2 regions of the Veillonella sp. genome follow, and region 2 is predicted to be linked to the other one. Evidence: a T-box and tRNA genes for the amino acid it is inferred to sense, from the RefSeq annotation. Region 2 holds a T-box; the other holds one or more tRNA genes.
What was found. The T-box of region 2 lies ahead of thrS (threonine--tRNA ligase). A T-box ahead of a tRNA ligase gene usually reads a tRNA of that ligase, here a tRNA-Thr.

Region 1 (11,209 bases), 1.1 Mb from region 2:
TAGTTTATCTTCAAAGGCCCCGGACGTAATGCGCACCGTTTCACCAACTTCGACGTCGACGTTGATGGTTGGTTTCTTATCCAAGCCCTGAGACTTAAGTATATGTTCTACTTCGGAATCAGAAAGTGGAACTGGTTTAGTGGCAGAACCAACGAAACCTGTTACACCTGGCGTGTTGCGCACAACATACCAAGAGCGGTCGTTAACTTCCATTTCAACCAATACGTACCCAGGAAATATCTTACGTTTTACTACTTTTTTAACCCCATCTTTTTCATCTATTTCGTCCTCAAGAGGTACCAAAATACGGCTAATCACATCTTGTAGGCCCATAGATTGAACTTTAAGTTCAAGAGTGGTTTTAACTTTATTTTCGTAGCCTGAATAGGTATGAATTACATACCACTTCTTATCTGCTTCCATGTAATGGCCCCCTTATCCAACAAAGTGCAACAACGTATTAAAAAGTTGGGCGAAGAGTCCATCAAGCACAGCAATAACCAAAGCGATGAATACAGTCACTAAGAATACTACTATTGTGTAATTGATAAGCTCTTTTCTTGTTGGCCAGACTACTTTTTTTAGTTCAGCTTTCACACCGCGGAAGAATTTTCCAAATCCACCACGCTGCTGCACTGCTGAGTTAGACTTTGCCATTTTTTCACATCCTCAAATCAACAGGTAATGAATGATAAGAATTATTTTGTTTCACGGTGTAATGTATGTTTACCGCAGAATTTGCAATATTTCATCATTTCAATACGATCAGGATTGTTCTTTTTGTTCTTGTTCGTTTGATAGTTGCGTTGTTTGCAATCTGTGCAAGCTAAAGTAATGGCATTACGCATCCGGATACACCTCGCTTTATATTTACTAAATCTGTCTCTTGTACTCGAAAACGCTCGACTACATACTAAAGAAATATATCATACGTAGCAAGCAATGTCAAGATTTTTGAGCAACTCAAAAAAGCCAGGCACATGTACCTGACAGAGATAGTATAACAAAAAATGGCGTTCCTTGTCTAGAAAGGAACGCCATTAATAGAGTACTTTAAGGTCATATATTTTTCATACATTGTATGCCATTTACGCATACAATTATATGAGCGAATATATGGTAATGATTAATGCTATTTAATATATATCAAACAGCTTATTTGGAGATTAGGATTTCTTTGCAAATAGAACTTTCACAATTTGCCAGAAAAATGCTACTGCACCAACTATTAAGATAGTATCGCCAATTAGACGAGCCCAACGCAAGTTTTGTAACAATGGTTGTTGCATGAATTCTTCGCTACGTGCAAACCACAAACCAGTTGTAACACTTGCCCATGATTGAATAAGACCTATTGGCAGCAAGCTAATGAGTACCATTAAGGCAAGGCCTATATTGAGAGCCCAGAAGCCAAACTTCATCAGTTTATCATTGAATTCTACTTCAGGTCGAATGTAACGAGCAATAAGGAATACAAAGCCTAAGCTTAAGAAACCATATACGCCGAACAACGCTGTATGCGCATGTACTGCAGTCGTATTAAGACCTTGAATGTAGAATAAGGATACAGGCATATTAATCAAGAAACCAAAGATCCCTGCACCTACTAGATTCCAGAAGGATACCGCAATAAAGCAGTACACAGGCCATTTTAGACGATGCATCCAAGGAGCACTATGAAGACGTGTATAGTTTTCAAAAGCTTCATAACCTAAGAGTACAAGTGGTACTACTTCTAACGCAGAGAAGGATGCGCCTGTTGCCACGATAGTGGATGTAACACCTGTGAAGTATAGATGATGGAATGTACCAGGGATACCACCGATGAGATAAATAGCCCCAGAAGAGATCGCCGCAACTGTACCAGCACGATACGATACAAGCCCTAATGTAACAAAGATAAATGCCATCAATGTAGTGGAGAATACTTCGAAGAAGCCTTCAACCCAAAGATGGATTACCCACCAACGCCAATACTCCATAATCGCCAAATGGCTATGTTCACCATAGAATAACCCTGGACCATAGAAGATACCTACCATGATAACGGAGAATATGAAGGCTGCAATGAGGTTTTTATCCCCTTTTTGCTTGAAGGCACCAATAATGCTACGTATCATGAGTACAAGCCAGAATAAAATACCAATGTATTCAATCCACTGCCAAATACGACCCAACTCGATATATTCGTAACCTTGGTGTCCGAGAAGGAAATTCCACGCTGCTGGAATTTGATGTGCTACGCCTAAATATGTACCAGCGAAGGAACCTACTACAAGAACTACAAGAGCCCAGAATAAGATGTCCACCCCAAGCTTTTGATATTTAGGATCTTTACCACCATTAATGATTGGTGCCAAGAATAGACCAGCACTCAAGAATGCCATAGCAATCCAGAACAAAGATGCCTGAATATGCCATGTACGCGCAATAGAATAAGGGAAATATTGTGCTAATGGAATACCATAGAACGCTTGACCTTCTACAGTATAGTGGGCAATAATCCCACCCATCCCCAATTGGAATAAGAACAATGCTAGAATTGTAAACAAATATTTACCTAATGCACGTTGAGATGGTGTTAATGTGATCTTGCTAATTGGATCTTCTGTTGGCGGAACCAATGCATGCTCATCATCCTTTTTACCAAAGGCCCATAACCATACAACTACACCAATGCCACATAATAAGATAATAACACTCACAACAGACCATACGACACTTTCAGGTGTAGGGTTATGATCCAACAAAGGTTCATGTGGCCAGTTGTTTGTATACGTTGCATCTGTACCAGGACGTTGCGTAGATGCCATCCAAGTAGTCCAGAAGAAGAAGCGTGCCATATCAATGCGATCTTGTAACTCAGGTAGTGTGTTATCCTTCATCGCAAAATGATCACGAGTCAATGTTAAATCAGGATTATCACCGTACAACTCAACAAAATAACGACCAGTTAAATTCATTGCCGTAATTCGTTCTGGAGATAAGACAACAGTTCCATCTTCACGGACTGCACTACCTAAATACTCTTTTTTCACAACTTCTTTAATAGCTGCTTGTTGTGCAGGTACCAATTGGTCATAAAGAACCCCAAAAGCCTCTTGAGATTTAATATCCAACATCACGGATACTTCTTTATGTAACCAATCTGCTGTCCAGTCAGGCGCTTGATATGCGCCATGACCTAAAACGGTCCCTACCGATTGACCACCTGTAGATTGCCATGCCGATTGACCATGTAAAATATCTTCCTTAGTGAACAAGACCTGTCCATCTTGAGATACATACGCAGTCGGCACTGGCGGTGCTTGATGATACACATCAGTACCTAGATAACCAAGAATAGAAAAACCAATAATAAGAACGGCTACTACGGCTATCCAATACTTTTTGTATTCACCCATCACATTACCTCCTTTTCTATAAAAACACAAAAGGAGAGCCCTTGCTCTCCTTGAGTTTATAGTAGCACTATTAGTAGAATGATTCTGTATCTTTGGTTACATATACAATAAACAATATATAAATTAATACAAAAATAGGACCCCAATTGGGGTCCTATTTACTACAAAGATTATAAATTAACCTTCGATTGCTGTTACTACGCCAGCGCCTACTGTATGGCCACCTTCGCGAATCGCGAAACGAAGACCTTCTTCAATAGCGATTGGTGTAATCAATTCGATGTTCATTGTTACGTTATCGCCAGGCATACACATTTCTACACCTTCAGGAAGGTTTACAACACCTGTTACGTCTGTTGTACGGAAGTAGAATTGTGGACGGTAGTTGGAGAAGAATGGAGTATGACGGCCACCTTCTTCTTTAGTCAATACGTAAACTTCTGCTTTGAATTTTGTGTGTGGTTTGATGGAACCTGGTTTAGCCAATACTTGACCACGTTCGATGTCTTTACGGTCAACACCACGAAGCAATGCACCTACGTTGTCACCTGCTACTGCAGAATCCAACACTTTACGGAACATTTCAAGACCAGTTACTACGTATTGTTCAGCTTTTTCTTTCAAGCCTACTACTTCGATAGTATCCCCAACGTTTACTTGACCACGTTCAACACGGCCAGTTGCTACTGTACCACGACCAGTGATTGTGAAAACGTCCTCTACAGGCATCAAGAAAGGTTTGTCAGTATCACGAACTGGTGTTGGGATGTAGGAGTCTACAGCGTCCATCAAGTCGTCGATTTTAGCTACATATTGAGCGTCGCCTTCCAAAGCTTTCAAAGCGGAACCTACAACGATAGGTACTTCGTCGCCAGGGAATTCATAGGAAGAAAGAAGTTCACGAACTTCCATTTCTACTAATTCGATCAATTCTTCGTCGTCAACCATGTCAGCTTTGTTCAAGAATACTACGATTGCAGGAACACCAACTTGGCGAGCCAACAAGATGTGTTCGCGAGTTTGTGGCATAGGGCCGTCAGCTGCGGAACATACCAAGATAGCGCCGTCCATTTGAGCCGCACCAGTGATCATGTTTTTAACATAGTCAGCATGGCCTGGGCAGTCAACGTGTGCATAGTGACGGTTAGCAGTTTCATACTCAACGTGTGCAGTGTTAATTGTGATACCACGTTCACGTTCTTCTGGAGCTTTATCGATCATACTGTAATCTTGGAAGTCAGCTTGGCCTTTTTCAGCCAATACTTTTGTGATTGCAGCAGTCAAAGTAGTTTTACCATGGTCAACGTGACCGATTGTACCGATGTTAACATGCGGTTTCGTACGTTCAAATTTTTCTTTTGCCATTAGGATTGTATCCTCCTTCACAAAAACAAATTACATTCTAGTATTAATATAATATATTAACCCTAATTTATCAATGGAATATAACATTCCCCTACAAATTATTATACCATATATACAAATGCACAAAAAAGTCGACAGATACGAGTCACATTGAAATCAGGATTAAATTATGGGTAGAAATAAAAAAAGCCTCACCAACGTGAGGTTTAATGGTGGCGGCACACGGACTTGAACCGCGGACACACCGGGTATGAACCGATTGCTCTAGCCAACTGAGCTATGCCGCCATGTATGGAGCTAGTGACCGGGATTGAACCGGTGACCTTATCCTTACCAAGGATACGCTCTGCCGACTGAGCTACACCAGCACAATGAACGATCATTTCACTGTGAATATTTGTGGTTGCGGGGACAGGACTTGAACCTGCGACCTTCGGGTTATGAGCCCGACGAGCTACCAACTGCTCCACCCCGCTATAGATGGTGGAGGGAGAAGGATTCGAACCTTCGAAGTCGAAGACGGCAGATTTACAGTCTGCTCCCTTTGGCCGCTCGGGAATCCCTCCATAAATAAAATGGAGCTGGCGATAGGAATTGAACCCACAACCTGCTGATTACAAGTCAGCTGCTCTACCTATTGAGCTACGCCAGCATCATTACGACAAGATGAATTGTATCATCTGCCACACTAAGTGTCAAGAACTTTTTAAAAACTTTTTTGAAGCTTTTCTTCGTTCACTGCAGTATCTCTTAGTGCTTAATCATAATAACATGAAACGATACCCTATGCAAGTATTTTGTCAAAAAAAAATTACATTTCATAAAACCCACATAAAATACCTTAGTTTCAAGCTTTTATGGAGTAGTTATTAAAAAAGCAACCAAAAAAGGAGATAGTAATCTATCTCCTCTTTATACATTTATAGTTTTCCCTATATTTTACCAATATGTTCAATTTTGTAGTTAGTCGATTACAACAACATGATCTGGATGTGCAATAGTAACTACAGCATGTTTTGGATCATTGTTATGTTCTAAGTACAACTGATCTCCTTCAAGGTGACCACGCCAGCCAACGACAATAGGATACTTCTTACTAATAGTTTTTAGTAATTCAAATGGTTCTAAATTTAAGATTGGCGCAAAGAATACATTAATGCCATCGAGCAATACTACTTCAGTATCACTACGGCTAAGAGCACGACAAATAACTTCTTCTGCTAATTGAGGACGTTCATCACGAGGTACAAGTAGGAATTCTTCTTCGATAAGCTGTTTAGCTTCCAAGTATTTCCAACCTTTTTGCTCGGACAATTCACGAATTAGCAAACTTTTACCAGAACCTGGACCACCAACGATAAACAATATACGTTCATCATCGTTTTGAATTTTTTCCCAACGTTCTTTTACATCTTGTACAGTAACCATATCCTTTGCCTCCTCGCTGCGACCTGTCCTACTTAACCGGACGGTCAGATAACATAACGGATTTGATATATTGGTTTTTTTCATCTAGGGCAAACTGTAAATAAGAATTGCTTGCCGCTGGATTTTTATATTCATATACAGTAGACGTGCCCGAATTCGTTGTAGATTCAACGATACGAGTTGGCATACCGTACACAAAGAGCAATAAATACTTAGTATCGCCCATCGCAATACCGCGACGTGTTGGCGTGTAAATATTTAATAGTACACGGTTGATGAGATTCTTTTTATCTACACTTACGCCGTATTCATTATAGCCAATGAACGCAGAGCCGAAGAGCATGCCCTGATGTTTCCAGTCATTATTAGAATCGTTGATGAAGTGATCATTTAGCTGTAAGCCACGCAACACGAAGTCGTCAGCAGTCAATTTGCCCGCTTCGAAATCATATACTGGTGCTTTTGGTAAACCAAATCTAGGCCATACTTGACCACTAATCATATCAACAGCCTCTATATTGCTTTGTTTAATGGTAAAAGCAATATATTCCTTTTGTTGACCAAGCATAGATTGTTGCTGGCTATTACTATTTGTATTCTCTACAGGACTCTTAAAATCCTTTTTTTGTGGCCATGAATTTTCAGAATGACCTTCATAAAGGAAAATATATGTCTCATTTTTTTGATCACGCCACATCGCATTAGGACTACCATAAGCAAATACCAATTCCATACGCGTGCTACCAGGACCAATATCACGCACTGTATTGACGCCTTTTTTCGTACTATGAATATTAGTAATAGTATTTGGTTCAAAGAAATACGTCGCCCCTTGACCACGCAATGGATCATTTACCAAGCGCTCTACAGAAGGACCTGTATATACAGTTACGGCAAGATCTTTCATATGATAGGTAGTAAAGTTATCTCGCACTTCTGTCTTGTCTACATCTTTAGGCGCTACAAACTGATCTCCTAAGCGATACCCATCAATAGCATAATCATCTTCAGACCCTAAAGCTGGCAAATTATTAGCCGTATAAGACTTACCAATATCAGCCAAGTTATTTTGCGTTACGCTAGGTAATGGACCTTCATTTTCGCTAGCTGCTTGCCAAAACTGTATGGAATCACCAAACTCGGTAACTGCCATTTGTTCAGCTAGCCATCCTGTTTTAGTGTTTTCCTTTTTTGTCTTTGTATCGATTTTAACAGCTTTAATCGGTGCATTATCTATATACGCAACAGACTCAGCCGCATCAATTCCCGCTGCTTCTACAGTTGTCTTATCATCCGTATGTGCAACATCATTTGCATTCTCTGTAGATTCCACCGCAGTTTGTTTCACAGTCGAAATAGCCGGCTCTGCTGCATACCCTACCGATGTAGCAGATAAGCCTACTAAAAGTGCCGCTACGATACGGCTCTTAATAGAATGATTCATCGATTACTCTCCAATTGTGCACGCAACCATGTCAACCATGGCTCAAGTCCATTATGGGCCGTGCAACTTACTTCAAAAATCTCTCCTGTTGGATTCAAATTACGTATATCTTGTATGGCCTTATCTTTTTTGAAAGGTACATAAGGCAATAAATCTATCTTATTAATGAGGATAGCCTTTGACTCTTTAAAGATTAATGGGTATTTAAGAGGCTTATCCTCACCTTCAGTAACAGATAATACAGTTACCTTCATGCTTTCACCAATCTCAAATTCTGCAGGGCATACAAGGTTACCTACATTCTCGATAATGATCATATCCAGTTCATCAAGATTTAAATCACCTAGTGCATCTTGAATCATTTGTGCATCAAGATGGCAACCTCCCACTGTATTGATTTGAATAACAGGAACGCCTAATTCATGAATCCGTTCCGCATCCTTAGCAGTAAATAAATCACCTTCAATAACAGCAAGGCGGTAATCTTTTTTCAAATCATGTAAAGTTGCCTCTAACAGAGATGTTTTACCAGCCCCTGGAGAACCTAATAGATTGAATACAAAAATATTTTTTTCCTTAAACAACTGTTGTAAGGACTCTGCAATGGCATCATTTTTTGCCAATACATTAGTTTTAACTTGAACTTGCATGTCCTAACCTTTCTATCAATCGATATCCATGGAGGTCACTTGTAGTTCGCGGCCACCAATGGTTTGTACGAAATGACTGTCACAATAGGGACAGATAAACTTATAATTTTCTACAGGAAATGTTTTATCACAATCCAAGCACTTTCCTTCAATAGGAATCGTGTTAATTTCTATACGAGAACCTTCTGCGGCAGTCCCTTTTGTAACGGCTTCCCAGCAAAATAGGAGAGAATCTGGCTCTACTCCACTCATAAGGCCCAAATCGAGTTGAACGGAATGAATCACAGATGCATCGTGTTGTCGTAACGTATCGAGGGCTACATCAAGTATACCTTCTGCTATAGACATCTCATGCATGGTATGCCTCATATACAGCTTCAAGCATCATAGTAGTCGTTACAGAGCCTACACCACCAGGCACTGGAGTAATTGCAGACGCAATATCTTTTACCGCTTCATAATCAACATCGCCTACCGTCTTACCTTCTAGTTCATTAATGCCTACATCGATAACAACAGCACCTGGCTTAATCATATCTGCTGTAATCATATGAGCACGACCCGCTGCAGCAATAACGATATCGCCTCGTTTTACTTGCTCTGCCAAATCAGGAGTTCTAGAATGGCACATTGTAACCGTACCATGTGCACCGAGAGTCATAAGCGCTACTGGTTTGCCAATCACTTGGCTACGACCGATTACTACCACATGTTTCCCCTCTACAGGAATATCGTAGTGATTTAAAATTGCCATGCACGCCTTAGCAGTACAAGGGGCAAAGCCCCCTTTGCCAGCAGTTACAAGGCCAATATTATACGTAGTTAAACCATCGATATCTTTTTTAGGATCTAGCATATCGATAAGAGCCTCTGTATCAATGTGTTTAGGCATCGGCATTAACGGTAAAATTCCATGAACAGCCGCATCATTATTTAATTCTTGCAATGCTGTCACCACTTCATCCTGTGTAGCCGTTTCAGGTAATTGTTTTAATACAAAGCCATAGCCAAAATTCTTTGCTGTCTTTTCCATAAATGTAGCGTACATATGAGCACCGTGGTCTTCACCAACAAGTAATACTGCCATAGTAATTACAGAGTCCCCTACTGCTGCAACTTTTTCTTGTAAAATCGCCTTGTGAGCATCTGCTACTGCTTTACCGCGTAATTCGATCATGTGTATCTCCATTCATTCAAACTATCTATAAAATAAGGTGCCTCCGGAGAGGCACCTAAGTCTCTTATTCTATTATATAACGAACTGTCTATAATTTCTAATTATGACCGAATTCGTTTTATCTACGGAAATGAACAGTAATTGCTGTACCAGCCTGAACAGTTGTACCGCTACTTTCATCTTGAGATGTAGCCGTACCAGTTCCATCCGGTTTAAAGGCAAGTCCCGCCTTATGTAACCAATCACGTACTTCACCATAAGTAAAACCAGTAAAGTTAGGCAATGTAACAGAACCATCACTTCCCGGTTTTGGTTCAGGTAATGTATTAGCAGCTTTAACAGCTACTGGTGTACTTTCTTTAACATACGGACTCATTTGGTAATACCGTACAAGTTGAGATACGATGTCCTTAAATACAGGGGCTACAATTTGACTACCATAATAAGAACCCTTTTGTGGGTCATCAATAACGACAAGAACTACAAATTTTGGATCCTCTACAGGGCCAAAGCCAATAAAGGACGCAATGTATTGTCCGTCGAGATAACCGCCATGTTTGGTATCTAGTTTTTGCGCCGTACCAGTTTTACCGCCGAAGTGATAACCTTCTACCATCGCTTTTGTACCGCCACCTTCAGATACTTCTTTTTCTAGAATATCTACAATGGTTTTAGCGGTTTCCGCCGGAACTGGTTGTCCCACAACAGATGTTTCAGTCGTACTTGTTACATCGCCTTGAGAGTTACTATAAGACTTGATGATATGTGGTTTCATCATAGCCCCACCATTAGAAAGTGCACCAAAGGCTCTAACCATTTGTAATGGTGTAACCGCAATACCTTGACCAATGGACATAGTAGCAACGTCTAGCTTACTCATATCCTCTGGATTATACAAAATACCTGCTCCTTCACCAGGCAATTCAATACCTGTTTCAGAACCAAAGCCATAATCACGTACATATTTCGAGAGAATATCTGCACCTGTTAATGTACCAATTTCAGCCATACCAGTATTAATAGAGTACTTCAAAATATCTAGCAAACGAACAGGACCATATCCCTCACCATTCCAGTTTCTAATGATATGTCCATTGGCAGCGAAGGCCCCTTTATCATTATACACAGTATCTAACTTCCATTTGCCTGCTGCAAGAGCTGCAGATGCAATGATAGGTTTGAATGTAGAACCTGGTTCATATAAATTGGTAACCGCAATATTTTTGAAAGCCTCTTCACCACTTTGGTTGTAGTTATTAGGATCATAACTTGGACGATTAGCCATCGCTAATATTTCACCGGTCTTTGGGTCCATAACGATAACGCTCGCATGCTTAGCTCCTGTATCAACCATCGCCTTATCAAGAGCGCGTTCTGCAATAAATTGAATTGTTGCATCAATGGTTAAGGTTACGCTTTTACCCTTATCTGGTAAAAATTTAGATAGTACGGAACCAAAGATGGCATTCCCTTTATTATCAGTAGCTACAATTTCTTGTTGTACGCCCCCCTTTAATTCATCATCAAGAACCATTTCTAGACCATCAAGACCTTTATCATCAGTGCCGACAAAGCCTAATACTTGTGCCGCTAATACACCATTTGGATAATAGCGCTTAGATTCTTCGACGAAATTGAGGCCTGCAATATTATTATCCTTAATAACTTGTTGTACCGCTTTTGATTTGTCTGCATCCATCATACGATTCAACCAGACAAAGGCGGTATCCTCTTGCAAAGC
Region 2 (11,209 bases):
AGACCTAGCTATTGCTGAAATGTCCATGGACGAAGCAAAAGCGAAAGGTGCAATGGCACTCTTTGGCGATAAATATGGCGATGTAGTTCGCGTTGTAGAGGTTCCTGGTTTCTCCGTTGAATTATGTGGTGGTTCTCATGTAGGCAATACTGCTTTCATTAGTTCCTTCCGCTTAACTTCTGAAGCTGGTATCGGTTCTGGTGTACGTCGTATTGAAGCGATTACAGGTCGTGCAGCTCTTGATGCAGCAAAACATGATCGTTTAACTATCGAACGTATGGCAGGGGAACTTAAAACTAAAGCTCCTCAAGTAGAAGAACGCTTACATCAAGTATTGGCAGAAGCAAAAGAAACGGCTAAAGAATTAGAACAAATTCGTAAAGAGCTTTCTGCAGCAGGTGCAGCTGATATCATTGCTGGTAAGGTTATGATTGGCGATGTAGCATTTGTAGCGGCTTCTGTAAAAGCTTCCTCTGTTGATGAATTACGTGACCTAGCTGATATGGGCCTTGATAAATTAGATGGTTCTGGCGTAGTGCTCGTAGGCGCTGCTATGAGTGATGACAAAGTTAACTTTGTATGTAAAGTATCCAAAGACGTAGTGGCTAAAGGTGCTAAAGCAGGTAACATCGTAAAAGCTGCGGCTCAAGTAGCTGGGGGTAATGGCGGTGGCCGTCCAGACATGGCTCAAGCAGGTGGTAAAGAACCAGCTAAATTGATGGAAGCATTAAAAGCTGGTGGTGAAGCTTTAACATCTATGTTACAATAGGCATATAATTTTATAATTATACTTGTATCTGTTATAGAAATTTTTTATAATGCATAAAAAGTTACTGACTTTGTAGCTTTAATTCAAGTATAATAGGAGGCGAGGTTTCACTTTTACAGTGAAACCTGCCAATGTAATAAAAAGGAGGGATACGATGAAGGTTTCTGATGAAACTATGTTATTCCGTAAAGTAGACGATGAACCGATGACAGCTGAAGAGGTTCTCACTCGGGTTTATCAATCTATTCAAGAAAAAGGTTACAATCCAATTAATCAAATCTTAGGCTATCTAATCTCTGGTGATCCAGCGTACATTACAAGCTATAATAATGCGCGTTCTGATATCCGCCGTTTAGAACGGGATGACTTGATTGAGGAATTGTTGAAAGAATACGCAAAGGCAAAACAACTATAATGAGAATTATGTCATTAGATGTGGGCAGCCGTACTATCGGCATTGCCTGTAGCGATGCACTGCTCATGACAGCACAAGGTATTGAAACCATTCGTAGAACATCTCTTGAAAAAGACTTTAACCGCTTACAAGAACTCATTGCTGAATATGAAGTACATGAATTAGTAGTAGGTATGCCAAAGAATATGAATGGTACAAAAGGTGAACGGGCTGAAAAGACCGAAGAGTTTGTCGAAAAGATGAAGGTAGTCATCGATTTACCTGTAACATATTGGGATGAGCGGTTATCTACTGTTATGGCTGAACGTCAACTCATTGCAGCTGACGTGAGTCGTAAAAAACGTAAGTCCGTTATTGATAAAATGGCAGCGGTTGTAATTTTGCAAGGATATTTAGATCGCTTGCAGTTTAATAAATAAGTATTTTTCTTAAGGAGGGTTTCCGATGGTTGACCAAAATTTTGAAGGCGAAGTATATTACTTGGAATTCGAAGATGAAAACGGTAACAAACAGTACTTCACAGAGGATATTATTTTGAGCCATGAAGGCCAAGAATATGCTGTTCTTGTGCATGTACAAGATGAAGAGGCTGACCATGAAGGTCAAGATGACACATACATGATCTTGGCTCGCATCGAAAAAAATGAAGAAGGCGTAGAAGAATACGTACCTTTAGATGAAGATGACGATAACTTTGAAACTCTAGTAAAATTGTATGAAGAAATGGAAGATGGCGAGTAGTCGACTTCCTTGTAAATCTAGCGTGTTGTCTTAGGACAATGCGCTATTTTTATTTGATATACATAAACGCTTTATAATAGAAGGTGAATTATATTTATATATTTTCCTTTCATACTAGTAGCATAAGAGATGACTATAATTGATATATAACATAATTGGGGACGATAATAAGATAATGTCCTTAAATGTAGGGGAAATATAGACTTTATGGTATAATAAAGTGATAAATACTGTTATGTTACAGAAAGGAACTCAACATCGTGAGAAAAGCCTTAAGATATATTTTAATCCTTATTATTGTAGGCGTATTAATCATCGCAGGTGGCCTTGGGGCAATCTATTTAGTGCCAAATACCTTTGCTCAAGATGATGGTAGTCAGGTACTTGTCATTGAAAAGGGGCAGACTGGCACTGAAATTGCAGAAATGCTCTATGAACGAGGTCTCATTCGTTCTACGCAAGGTTTTAAGCTTTGGTTATATTTGAGCGGTACCAATGATAAACTTCAAACTGGTCACTACCAAATTCCTAATAAGGTAACTGTGCGCGAACTCATTTCTTTATTACAAGAAGGTCATGTAGAATCTATTCGTGTTACCATTCCTGAAGGATATACTGTTGGGGATATTGCTATCGTTCTAGAAAAAAATCAAATCATGAAGGCCAAGGACTTCTTAGCAGAAGCAAAAACCTTTGTACCATATCCATACATGAAGGGCACAAGACCGGCTACATATCCTGTGGAAGGCTTCTTATTCCCAAGTACCTATGAGATTCCAGTAGGGGCAACGCCACGCGAAGTCATTCAAATGATGGCGGATGAAATGAATCGTTACCTCACACCAGCTGTGAAGAAACAAATTCAAGCTCAACACATGAGTATTCATGACTTTGTAACATTGGCATCTATTGTTGAACGTGAATCTTTATTTGATGCGGATCGCCCAACAATTGCAGGGGTATTTAAAAAGCGTTTAGCCCATGGTATTCCATTGCAATCTGATGCAACCATTTCCTATGTACTAGGTTATGCGAAGGAAGATGTAACCATTGGCGATACACAATTACAAAGTCCGTACAATACATATGTGTCTAAAGGCTTGCCGCCAGGACCAATTGCTAACCCTGGTAAAAAAGCGTTAGATGCAGTATTGCATTCTGAAGATACAGATTATCTATACTTCGTAGCGGATAAAGAGGGGCATAACCACTTCTCTAAAACATATGAAGAACATTTAGCGGAAGTTCATAAAATCTATGGTAATGATACGGCTACATCCTCTAATACAGAGGCCGCAGTACAAGCTGGTCCTAACTATGACGTGGCTGTGGCAACGACAGAGCCTAACTACAATTACAGCTCTGAAGAAGCGGTGGAAGCAGATTCTCAATATGTTAATGTGGAACCTACGTACAAATATACACCAACAACGGTTCCAGCTGCTGAAATTCCAGCACCAACACCAGCTCCACAAGCACCAGCTCAATCTGCACCAGCAACTCAATCATCTAGTTCTAATTCTTATGTGCCAACTACAACACCTGCTCCAGAATCTATGCAAAATGTTGTACCAAGTACACAACAAGAACCTCATATTGAAGTAAAGCCAGCTGAATCTGTTGATCGCTCTACGCTTGTAATCCCTGGTAGTAATAGTACTAAGTAATGTAGGAGATTTAATCTACTTTCATGACATTAAATGATATTTTAAATGAACAGCGCATTTATGCGATGATTAATGATGTACCGATTCTGCGCGAATCTGAGGTTCATCTATTTGAAGAATTAATAGGTTTGTACCGGCCCACCTCTGTGTTAGAGGTGGGCACCGCCATTGGTTACTCTGCTTTGTTGATGGCTCCGCTACTCGATAAAGAGGAGGGGCACATTACCTCTATTGAACTAGATGATGTGCGTCATGAAATGGCAAAATATTATATTAACCAATCCGATTACGCTGATACAATTACATTGCTGAAAGGTGATGCGTCTCAAGTCTTAACGGAACTCACAGGTGAATATGATCTAGTGTTCTTAGATGGTCCTAAGGGACAATATCTAAAGCAATTAGAGCTCATTTTGCCGCATGTGAAAGAAGGAGGCGTTATCCTTGCAGACAATGTACTCTTTAGAGGCTATGTAAGGGGCGATAAAGAGCCGCCAAAACGGTTTAAGACTATCGTAAAACGGTTAAAAGAATACTTAACGTATGTTGAAAATAAAGAATTGTTTAACACCACCATCTATCCAATGGGTGATGGTATGAGTGTGAGTGTGTGGAAAGGGCACAACAAATAATGGCAGAACATTTTATGGAATTGCTTTGTCCAGCCGGTAATATGGACAAGCTTAAAATGGCTATTCGCTATGGTGCGGATGCTGTATATTGTGCAGGCAAACGTTTTGGCTTGCGCGCAGGTAACTCTAATTTCTCCGACGAGGAATTAAAGGAAGCTGTAGAATTCGTACATGCTCATGGTAAAAAAATCCATGTAACATGTAATATCATTCCTCATAATGAGGACTTTGAAGGTTTAGAGGATTATTTGAGATTCCTTGAAAGTATCGGTGTAGATGCGATCATCGTAGCCGACATGGGTATCTTTAGCCTTGCTAAACGCGTAGCTCCAGGCCTTGAACTTCATGTAAGTACACAAGCATCTACAACAAACTGGCACACAGTTCAAATGTGGAAAGAACTTGGTGCTACACGCGTAGTAGCAGCTCGTGAAGTATCCTTGGCTGACCTCAAAGAAATGAAGGACAATGTAGATATCGAAATCGAATCCTTCGTACATGGTTCCATGTGTATTTCTTACTCTGGTCGTTGCCTATTATCTAACTACATGACAGGCAACCGCGATGCTAACCGTGGTCAATGCTCTCAATCTTGCCGTTGGAAATACTCCCTTGTTGAATCCAATCGACCTGGTGAATATTACCCAATCGAAGAAGATGAGCATGGTACATATATCTTTAACTCTAAAGACTTGTGCTTGATTCATCGTATTCCAGATTTATATGAAGCTGGTATCGACAGCCTTAAAATCGAAGGCCGTATGAAATCCGTTCACTACTGTGCAACAGTAGCAAAGGTTTACCGTACAGCTATCGATACATACCTTAAAGAAGGTAAAGATTGGTATGTTCGTCCAGAATGGATTGCAGAATTAGAAAAGATTTCTCACCGTCCATATACAGATGGCTTTGCAGAAGGCCGTCCTGACGAAACTGCTCAAAACTATGGTAAATCTACAAATACACAAAGCCATGATTTCATCGGTTTAGTTTTGGGTTATAACGAAGAAGAAAAATACGTTGATCTTGAACAACGTAATAACTTCAAGGTAGGCGATAAAGTAGAATTCTGCCAACCTAAGGGTGAGCTTGTTGAGACTGTAATTGAAAAAATGACAGATGAAGATGGTAATCCAATCGATGTAGCTCCACATGCACAAATGAAAGTGCACATTTATATGGATACACCACTTGAACCATACTCCATGATGCGTCGTGAGTGCAAACCAAAAGCAGAGTAATTATGAGTGGTATACCATTAGAACCGAGTAAATCTATCGGTGCATTTCCGGATGTACCAGATCTAGAGACCTCTGGGGAAGAGGCGTATGTGTTCTTTCATCTTGAGCCGAAGCATACAAACTATATCAATCGCATCATTGAAGGCTATGAATATTTAGGTGTTATGACATCTGTAGATACTAGTGGGCGGTGCATGTTGCGCTGCACACCATCTACAAAGCCATTAGCCATTGAAGTATTAACTAGCTTATCTGATTATGTCACTATAGAGAAATGAGAGTATATCTATGAAACAATCTATTTTGAAACGTGCATTATTAACAGCTTGCCTTAGTGTATCTATGGCTGGCGTAGCTATGGCAGGGCCTGTAGGTCCTGTTATCATTCCTCAAGCAGGGGATGTAGTTGTTATCAATCATGGCCCTGATATGACCTTCACTGGTAATATCAACTTTGATGTGGAAAGCCAAACGAATAACAACTTACAAATTGGCTCTACTGTGATTCCTAATGTAGTATATGGTGCTGCTTTCAATAAAACTGGTGCACCAGATAACATTATTCCAGCTCAAACTTACGTGTATGTAGGTACAAAAGATGGAGCAAATGCTTTTACAGAAGCTAGCGATGCAGACAAAAAAGGGGCTAACTGGAATGTAGAAACGTTGAAGAAAACTAAATCCGGTGATGTACAATTGGCAAGCCGTGGCGTTCCAGAAAAACCATTGGCAAACCAAGTAGCAACTATTAAAGATTCTATTATGCTTAGCGCTGTAGACCTCAGTACAACAGAGGTAGGCCGCAATAGCAAAGGCGTTCTATATATGACAGTTCCTAAGGAATTGAAATTAACTGCGGATACAGGTATTCCTGAAGACGTACGGGAAACAATGCCAGCCATGTTCCGTGGTAAAATGGGTGATTCCCTCATGGTAAACCTTATGCCTCTAAATGATGAGGAAAAACAACAATTAGCTGCAAATCCACACAATGCTAATGCAATCGTATTTAACCGTGGCATGAGTATGGCGAAAATGATTGGTTCCTCTGCTCGTACAAGCAAGGTATACACATACATGAAGGACCACTATTTGAACCTAGTTATCGTAGCAAAAGATTACGACGATAACGGTGCTCGTGGTAGCGGTGTTATGATGGTATCTAAACAAGATAACTCCAATGATGTACTCTTAACACTTTACAAAGGCCCAGATCTTTCCAATAGCAAATTGGAAAAGGTAATTGGTGCTATGTTATCTACAAACTTCAAACGCTAATAGATCTAACAAAATCTTCAAAGTTTAATAGGTCTTACAAAACGGCTCGATATACGGGCCGTTTTCTTTTGGTTTTAGAAGATAAGGGCATTATGTTGAATTTATAGAATTTATGAAATTTACTATTGAACCGTATTGAATTTTTTAATTCCCTATGATACTATAGTCTAGTAAAAGTTATGCAAAGGACATGATTCTCATATCCCTGTGTACCAGAGAGAGGCTGATGCTGGAAATGCCTTACACATATATCAGAGTTACCCCCTTTAAACTGATTTGTCGAACCTAAGTAGGCAAATACGGCCGCCACCGTTATCGGGCTTAATGAAGTGAATTAACTATACACATAGATTCGTATAGGTAGTTAACTAGGGTGGAACCGCGAATGATCTTCGTCCCTTGTTTTGTAGGGATAGAGGGTCTTTTTTTATTACAAAAATCCAGTCTATCCTAGATAATAATTGGAGGAAATTAAAATGGCAGATGTAAAAATCATTTTACCTGATGGTAGTGCGAAGGAATACGCTGCTGGCACTACTCTTGGGGAAGCAGTAAAACAATTATCTAACAGCTTGGCTAAAAAAGTACTAGCTGCAAATGTAAATGGAGAATTAACAGACCTTCGCGAAGAACTCGTTGATGGTTCTGAAGTAGCATTCTTAACATTCGAAGAAGATGGTGGTAAACATACTTTGCGCCACACAGCTTCTCATATCTTGGCGCAAGCGGTTAAACGCTTATGGCCTGAAGCTAAATTGGCTATCGGTCCTGCAATCGATAAAGGTTTCTACTATGATATCGATATGGAACATACTTTGACTCCTGAAGATTTGGGTAAAATTGAAAAGGAAATGAGCCGTATTGTAAAAGAAAACTTGCCTATCACTAAATCTGTAATGTCCCGTCAAGAAGCTATCGAGTTCTTCAAATCTAAAAACGAAGACTACAAGGTAGAATTGATCGAAGATCTTCCTGAAGATGCTGTTATCTCTTGCTACGCGCAAGGTGATTTCATCGATCTTTGTGCAGGTCCTCACGTGGCATCCACTGGTAAGGTGAAAGCTTTCAAATTACAAAGCATTGCAGGTGCATACTGGCGCGGCGATGAAAAGAATAAAATGTTGCAACGTATTTACGGTACAGCATTTGAAAAGAAAGAAGAACTTGATGCATACCTTCACTTGCTTGAAGAAGCAGCTAAACGCGACCACCGTAAACTTGGTAAAGAACTTGGCTTGTTCGTTATCAAAGAAGAAGGTCCTGGCTTCCCATTCTTCTTACCAAAAGGTATGGCTCTTCGCAACGAATTGGAAAACTTCTGGCGCGAAGTTCATCATGAATTTGATTACGAAGAAATTCGCACACCAATCATCTTAAATAAACAATTGTGGGAAACATCTGGTCACTGGTTCCATTACCGTGAAAATATGTACACTACAATCATCGATGATGAAGAATATGCAATTAAACCAATGAACTGCCCAGGCGGTATCTTGGTTTACCAAAACGAAATGCATTCTTACCGTGACTTCCCATTGCGTTACGCTGAACTTGGTTTAGTACACCGTCATGAATTGTCCGGTGCTTTACACGGCTTATTCCGTGTACGTGCATTTACACAAGATGATGCTCACGTATTCATGTTGCCAGACCAAATGCAATCTGAATTGATGAAAGTTATCGAATTGTTCGACCGCATTTATAGCCAATTTGGCTTAAAATACCATGTTGAATTGTCTACTAAACCAGACAATGCAATGGGTGATGATGCAATCTGGGAAGCAGCTACAGAAGCATTGCGCAATGCAATTGAAGCAAAAGGTATTCCTTACGTAATCAACCCTGGCGATGGTGCATTCTATGGTCCTAAACTTGACTACCATATCGAAGACTCCTTAGGTCGTACATGGCAATGTGGTACTATCCAATTGGATATGAACTTGCCTGAACGTTTCCAAATTGAATATGTTGGTGAAGATGGTCAAAAACATCGTCCTATCATGATTCACCGTGCATGCTTCGGCTCCATGGAACGTTTCATCGGTATCTTAACTGAACACTATGCAGGCGCATTCCCAACTTGGATGGCTCCTGTACAAGTTAAAATCTTGCCTATCTCTGAAAAACATGTTGAATATGCTAAAGAATTGGCAAAACAAATGCACCGCGACTATGTACGTGTAGAAGTGGATGATCGTAGCGAAAAAATTGGCTACAAAATCCGTCAAGCACAAATGGCAAAAGTTCCTTACATGCTTGTTGTGGGTGATAAAGAAGTTGAAGAAGGTACAGTTAACGTTCGTAAACACGGTGGTGACGAATTAGGTTCCGTACCATTCGAAGAATTCTTCAATTCCATTAAAATTGAAATTAAAGACCGTAACTAATAATTTAGCCCCCATATACTAAAGCCTTTCATTAGACTTAAGTCTAGGAGTTGGCCGTTTGTATAGTGGGGGCTATATCTTTAATTGTTACCTGTGAGTAGCGAAAGGAAATAGTATGAAAGAAGTAAATTCATATGGTTGGAAAGCTGTTATTGGTTCCTCTATTGGGTATGCCATGGATGGCTTTGATCTCTTAATTCTTGGATTTATGTTGACCTTAATTTCTGGAGATTTAGGTTTGACCACAGGTCAAGCGGGGTCTCTTGTGACATGGACCTTGGTTGGTGCTGTACTTGGTGGTTTCATCTTTGGTACCTTGTCAGATAAATTTGGTCGCGTTCGCGTATTGACTTGGACTATCGTACTCTTTGCCGTATTTACTGGCCTCTGTGCCTTTGCTCAAGGCTATTGGGATCTTCTTATTTATCGTACAATTGCAGGTATTGGTTTAGGTGGTGAATTTGGTATTGGTATGGCACTCGCTGCTGAAGCTTGGCCTGCACAGCATCGTGCCAAAGCGACAAGCTATGTTGCCCTTGGTTGGCAATTAGGCGTGTTGGCTGCCGCTTTGTTAACACCTTTACTCATTCCTATCATTGGATGGCGTGGCATGTTTATGGTTGGTATTATTCCAGCTTTAATTGCTTGGGTATTCCGTGCTAAACTACATGAACCAGAAATCTTTGTACAAAGTAAAGAAGCTAAGGAACATTCACATATAAACTCTTTTAAGTTATTAGTAAAAGATGTAAGAACTACAAAGACATCAATTGGTGTTGCTATTTTAACATCTGTTCAGAACTTTGGTTATTACGGTATTATGATTTGGTTACCTAATTTCTTAAGTAAGCAATTAGGCTTCTCCCTTACAAAATCTGGTTTGTGGACAGCGGTTACTGTTTGTGGCATGATGGTAGGTATTTGGTTATTTGGTCGCTTGGCTGATAAAATAGGTCGTAAACCTACATTCATTCTATTCCAAGTATGTGCTGTAGTATCTATTTTAATCTACTCTCAACTATCTGATCCAACAGCGATGCTATTTGCCGGTGCTATCTTAGGTGCCTCTGTAAATGGTATGATGGGTGGATATGGTGCCTTGATGGCAGAAGCCTACCCAACAACTGCCCGTGCAACTGCTCAAAACGTACTGTTTAACATCGGCCGTGCTGTAGGTGGCTTTAGTCCAATGGTAGTAGGTATGATTATCTCTATGTACTCCTACCAAGTAGCAATTGCATTCCTAGCTATTATCTACGTACTTGATATTCTAGCAACTGTATTCTTAATTCCAGAACTTAAAGGTAAAGAATTAGAATAAGAAAACTAGTAAATAAGACTAATACATAAGACTAGTATATACAATTAGTAAATAAAACTAGTAAATAAGATTAGTAAACAAAACTAGTAAATAAGACTAGTAAATAAGACTAGTAAATAATTTAACTACATTAAGCGCTGTCTTCGGACGGCGCTTTTTTTGTATCTGTATTTAAATTTGTAATTATATCTCTTGTAATTTATGGAAAATAAAGCTATTTTGCAGGAGTTTTATACGCTTTGTCGAATACTATTTTGGCTATTAACATTTTGATGTAAAAACACAACGCAAGCTGCTGCTACTACCAGTTAAAAGTAATTTTGCTAAGTGGAGATATATGTCATTTTAGAGATACTACCAGTTAAAAGTAACTTTGTTAGGTGGAGATATAGGCCATTTTAGAGATAGTACCAGTTAAAACTAAATTTGATAAGTGAAGATATAAGTCATTTTAGAGATACTACCAGTTAAAAGTAATTTTGCTAAGTGGAGATATATGTCATTTTAGAGATACTACTAGTTAAAACTAATTTTGTTAGGTGAAGATACAAGTCAATTTGGAGATACTACCAGTTAAAAATAAATATTTTTAACTGGTAGTATCTGGAAAATAGGTTATGTATGGAAAAATTGTAAAAAGGTAAAGGAGTGATCTTAGTGGCGCGGTTACGATTACGTGAGGTTAGTGACAGTGAAAAAGATTTTAATCGATTAGAGCGAGCTATGCGATATGGTAAACGGTTAAAGTTAGCAAAAAA

Region 1: it has a tRNA-Thr gene. The T-box ahead of thrS (threonine--tRNA ligase) is inferred to sense a tRNA for this amino acid. The anticodon was not compared.

The regions. Positions count from the first base shown of each region.
Region 1 is NZ_JBGKFB010000001.1:1,161,318-1,172,526, reverse strand. Features, by position in the region: gene nusG (transcription termination/antitermination protein NusG) at 1-423, opposite strand, end outside; gene secE (preprotein translocase subunit SecE) at 436-657, opposite strand; gene rpmG (50S ribosomal protein L33) at 699-848, opposite strand; gene ACDF53_RS05230 (nitric-oxide reductase large subunit) at 1,167-3,404, opposite strand; gene tuf (elongation factor Tu) at 3,582-4,769, opposite strand; tRNA gene ACDF53_RS05220 (tRNA-Met) at 4,980-5,056, opposite strand; tRNA gene ACDF53_RS05215 (tRNA-Thr) at 5,062-5,137, opposite strand; tRNA gene ACDF53_RS05210 (tRNA-Met) at 5,170-5,245, opposite strand; tRNA gene ACDF53_RS05205 (tRNA-Tyr) at 5,251-5,335, opposite strand; tRNA gene ACDF53_RS05200 (tRNA-Thr) at 5,346-5,421, opposite strand; gene brxF (BREX-3 system P-loop-containing protein BrxF) at 5,733-6,197, opposite strand; gene ACDF53_RS05190 (hypothetical protein) at 6,226-7,641, opposite strand; gene hypB (hydrogenase nickel incorporation protein HypB) at 7,638-8,291, opposite strand; gene hypA (hydrogenase maturation nickel metallochaperone HypA) at 8,307-8,648, opposite strand; gene ACDF53_RS05175 (bifunctional 5,10-methylenetetrahydrofolate dehydrogenase/5,10-methenyltetrahydrofolate cyclohydrolase) at 8,641-9,468, opposite strand; gene ACDF53_RS05170 (penicillin-binding transpeptidase domain-containing protein) at 9,587-11,209, opposite strand, start outside.
Region 2 is NZ_JBGKFB010000001.1:21,987-33,195, reverse strand. Features, by position in the region: gene alaS (alanine--tRNA ligase) at 1-769, shown strand, start outside; gene ACDF53_RS00165 (IreB family regulatory phosphoprotein) at 924-1,184, shown strand; gene ruvX (Holliday junction resolvase RuvX) at 1,184-1,603, shown strand; gene ACDF53_RS00155 (DUF1292 domain-containing protein) at 1,629-1,925, shown strand; gene mltG (endolytic transglycosylase MltG) at 2,186-3,592, shown strand; gene ACDF53_RS00145 (O-methyltransferase) at 3,616-4,224, shown strand; gene ACDF53_RS00140 (U32 family peptidase) at 4,224-5,465, shown strand; gene ACDF53_RS00135 (DUF4911 domain-containing protein) at 5,468-5,743, shown strand; gene ACDF53_RS00130 (hypothetical protein) at 5,754-6,743, shown strand; T-box leader at 6,914-7,146, shown strand; gene thrS (threonine--tRNA ligase) at 7,220-9,130, shown strand; gene ACDF53_RS00120 (MFS transporter) at 9,246-10,451, shown strand; gene ACDF53_RS00115 (MarR family winged helix-turn-helix transcriptional regulator) at 11,109-11,209, shown strand, end outside.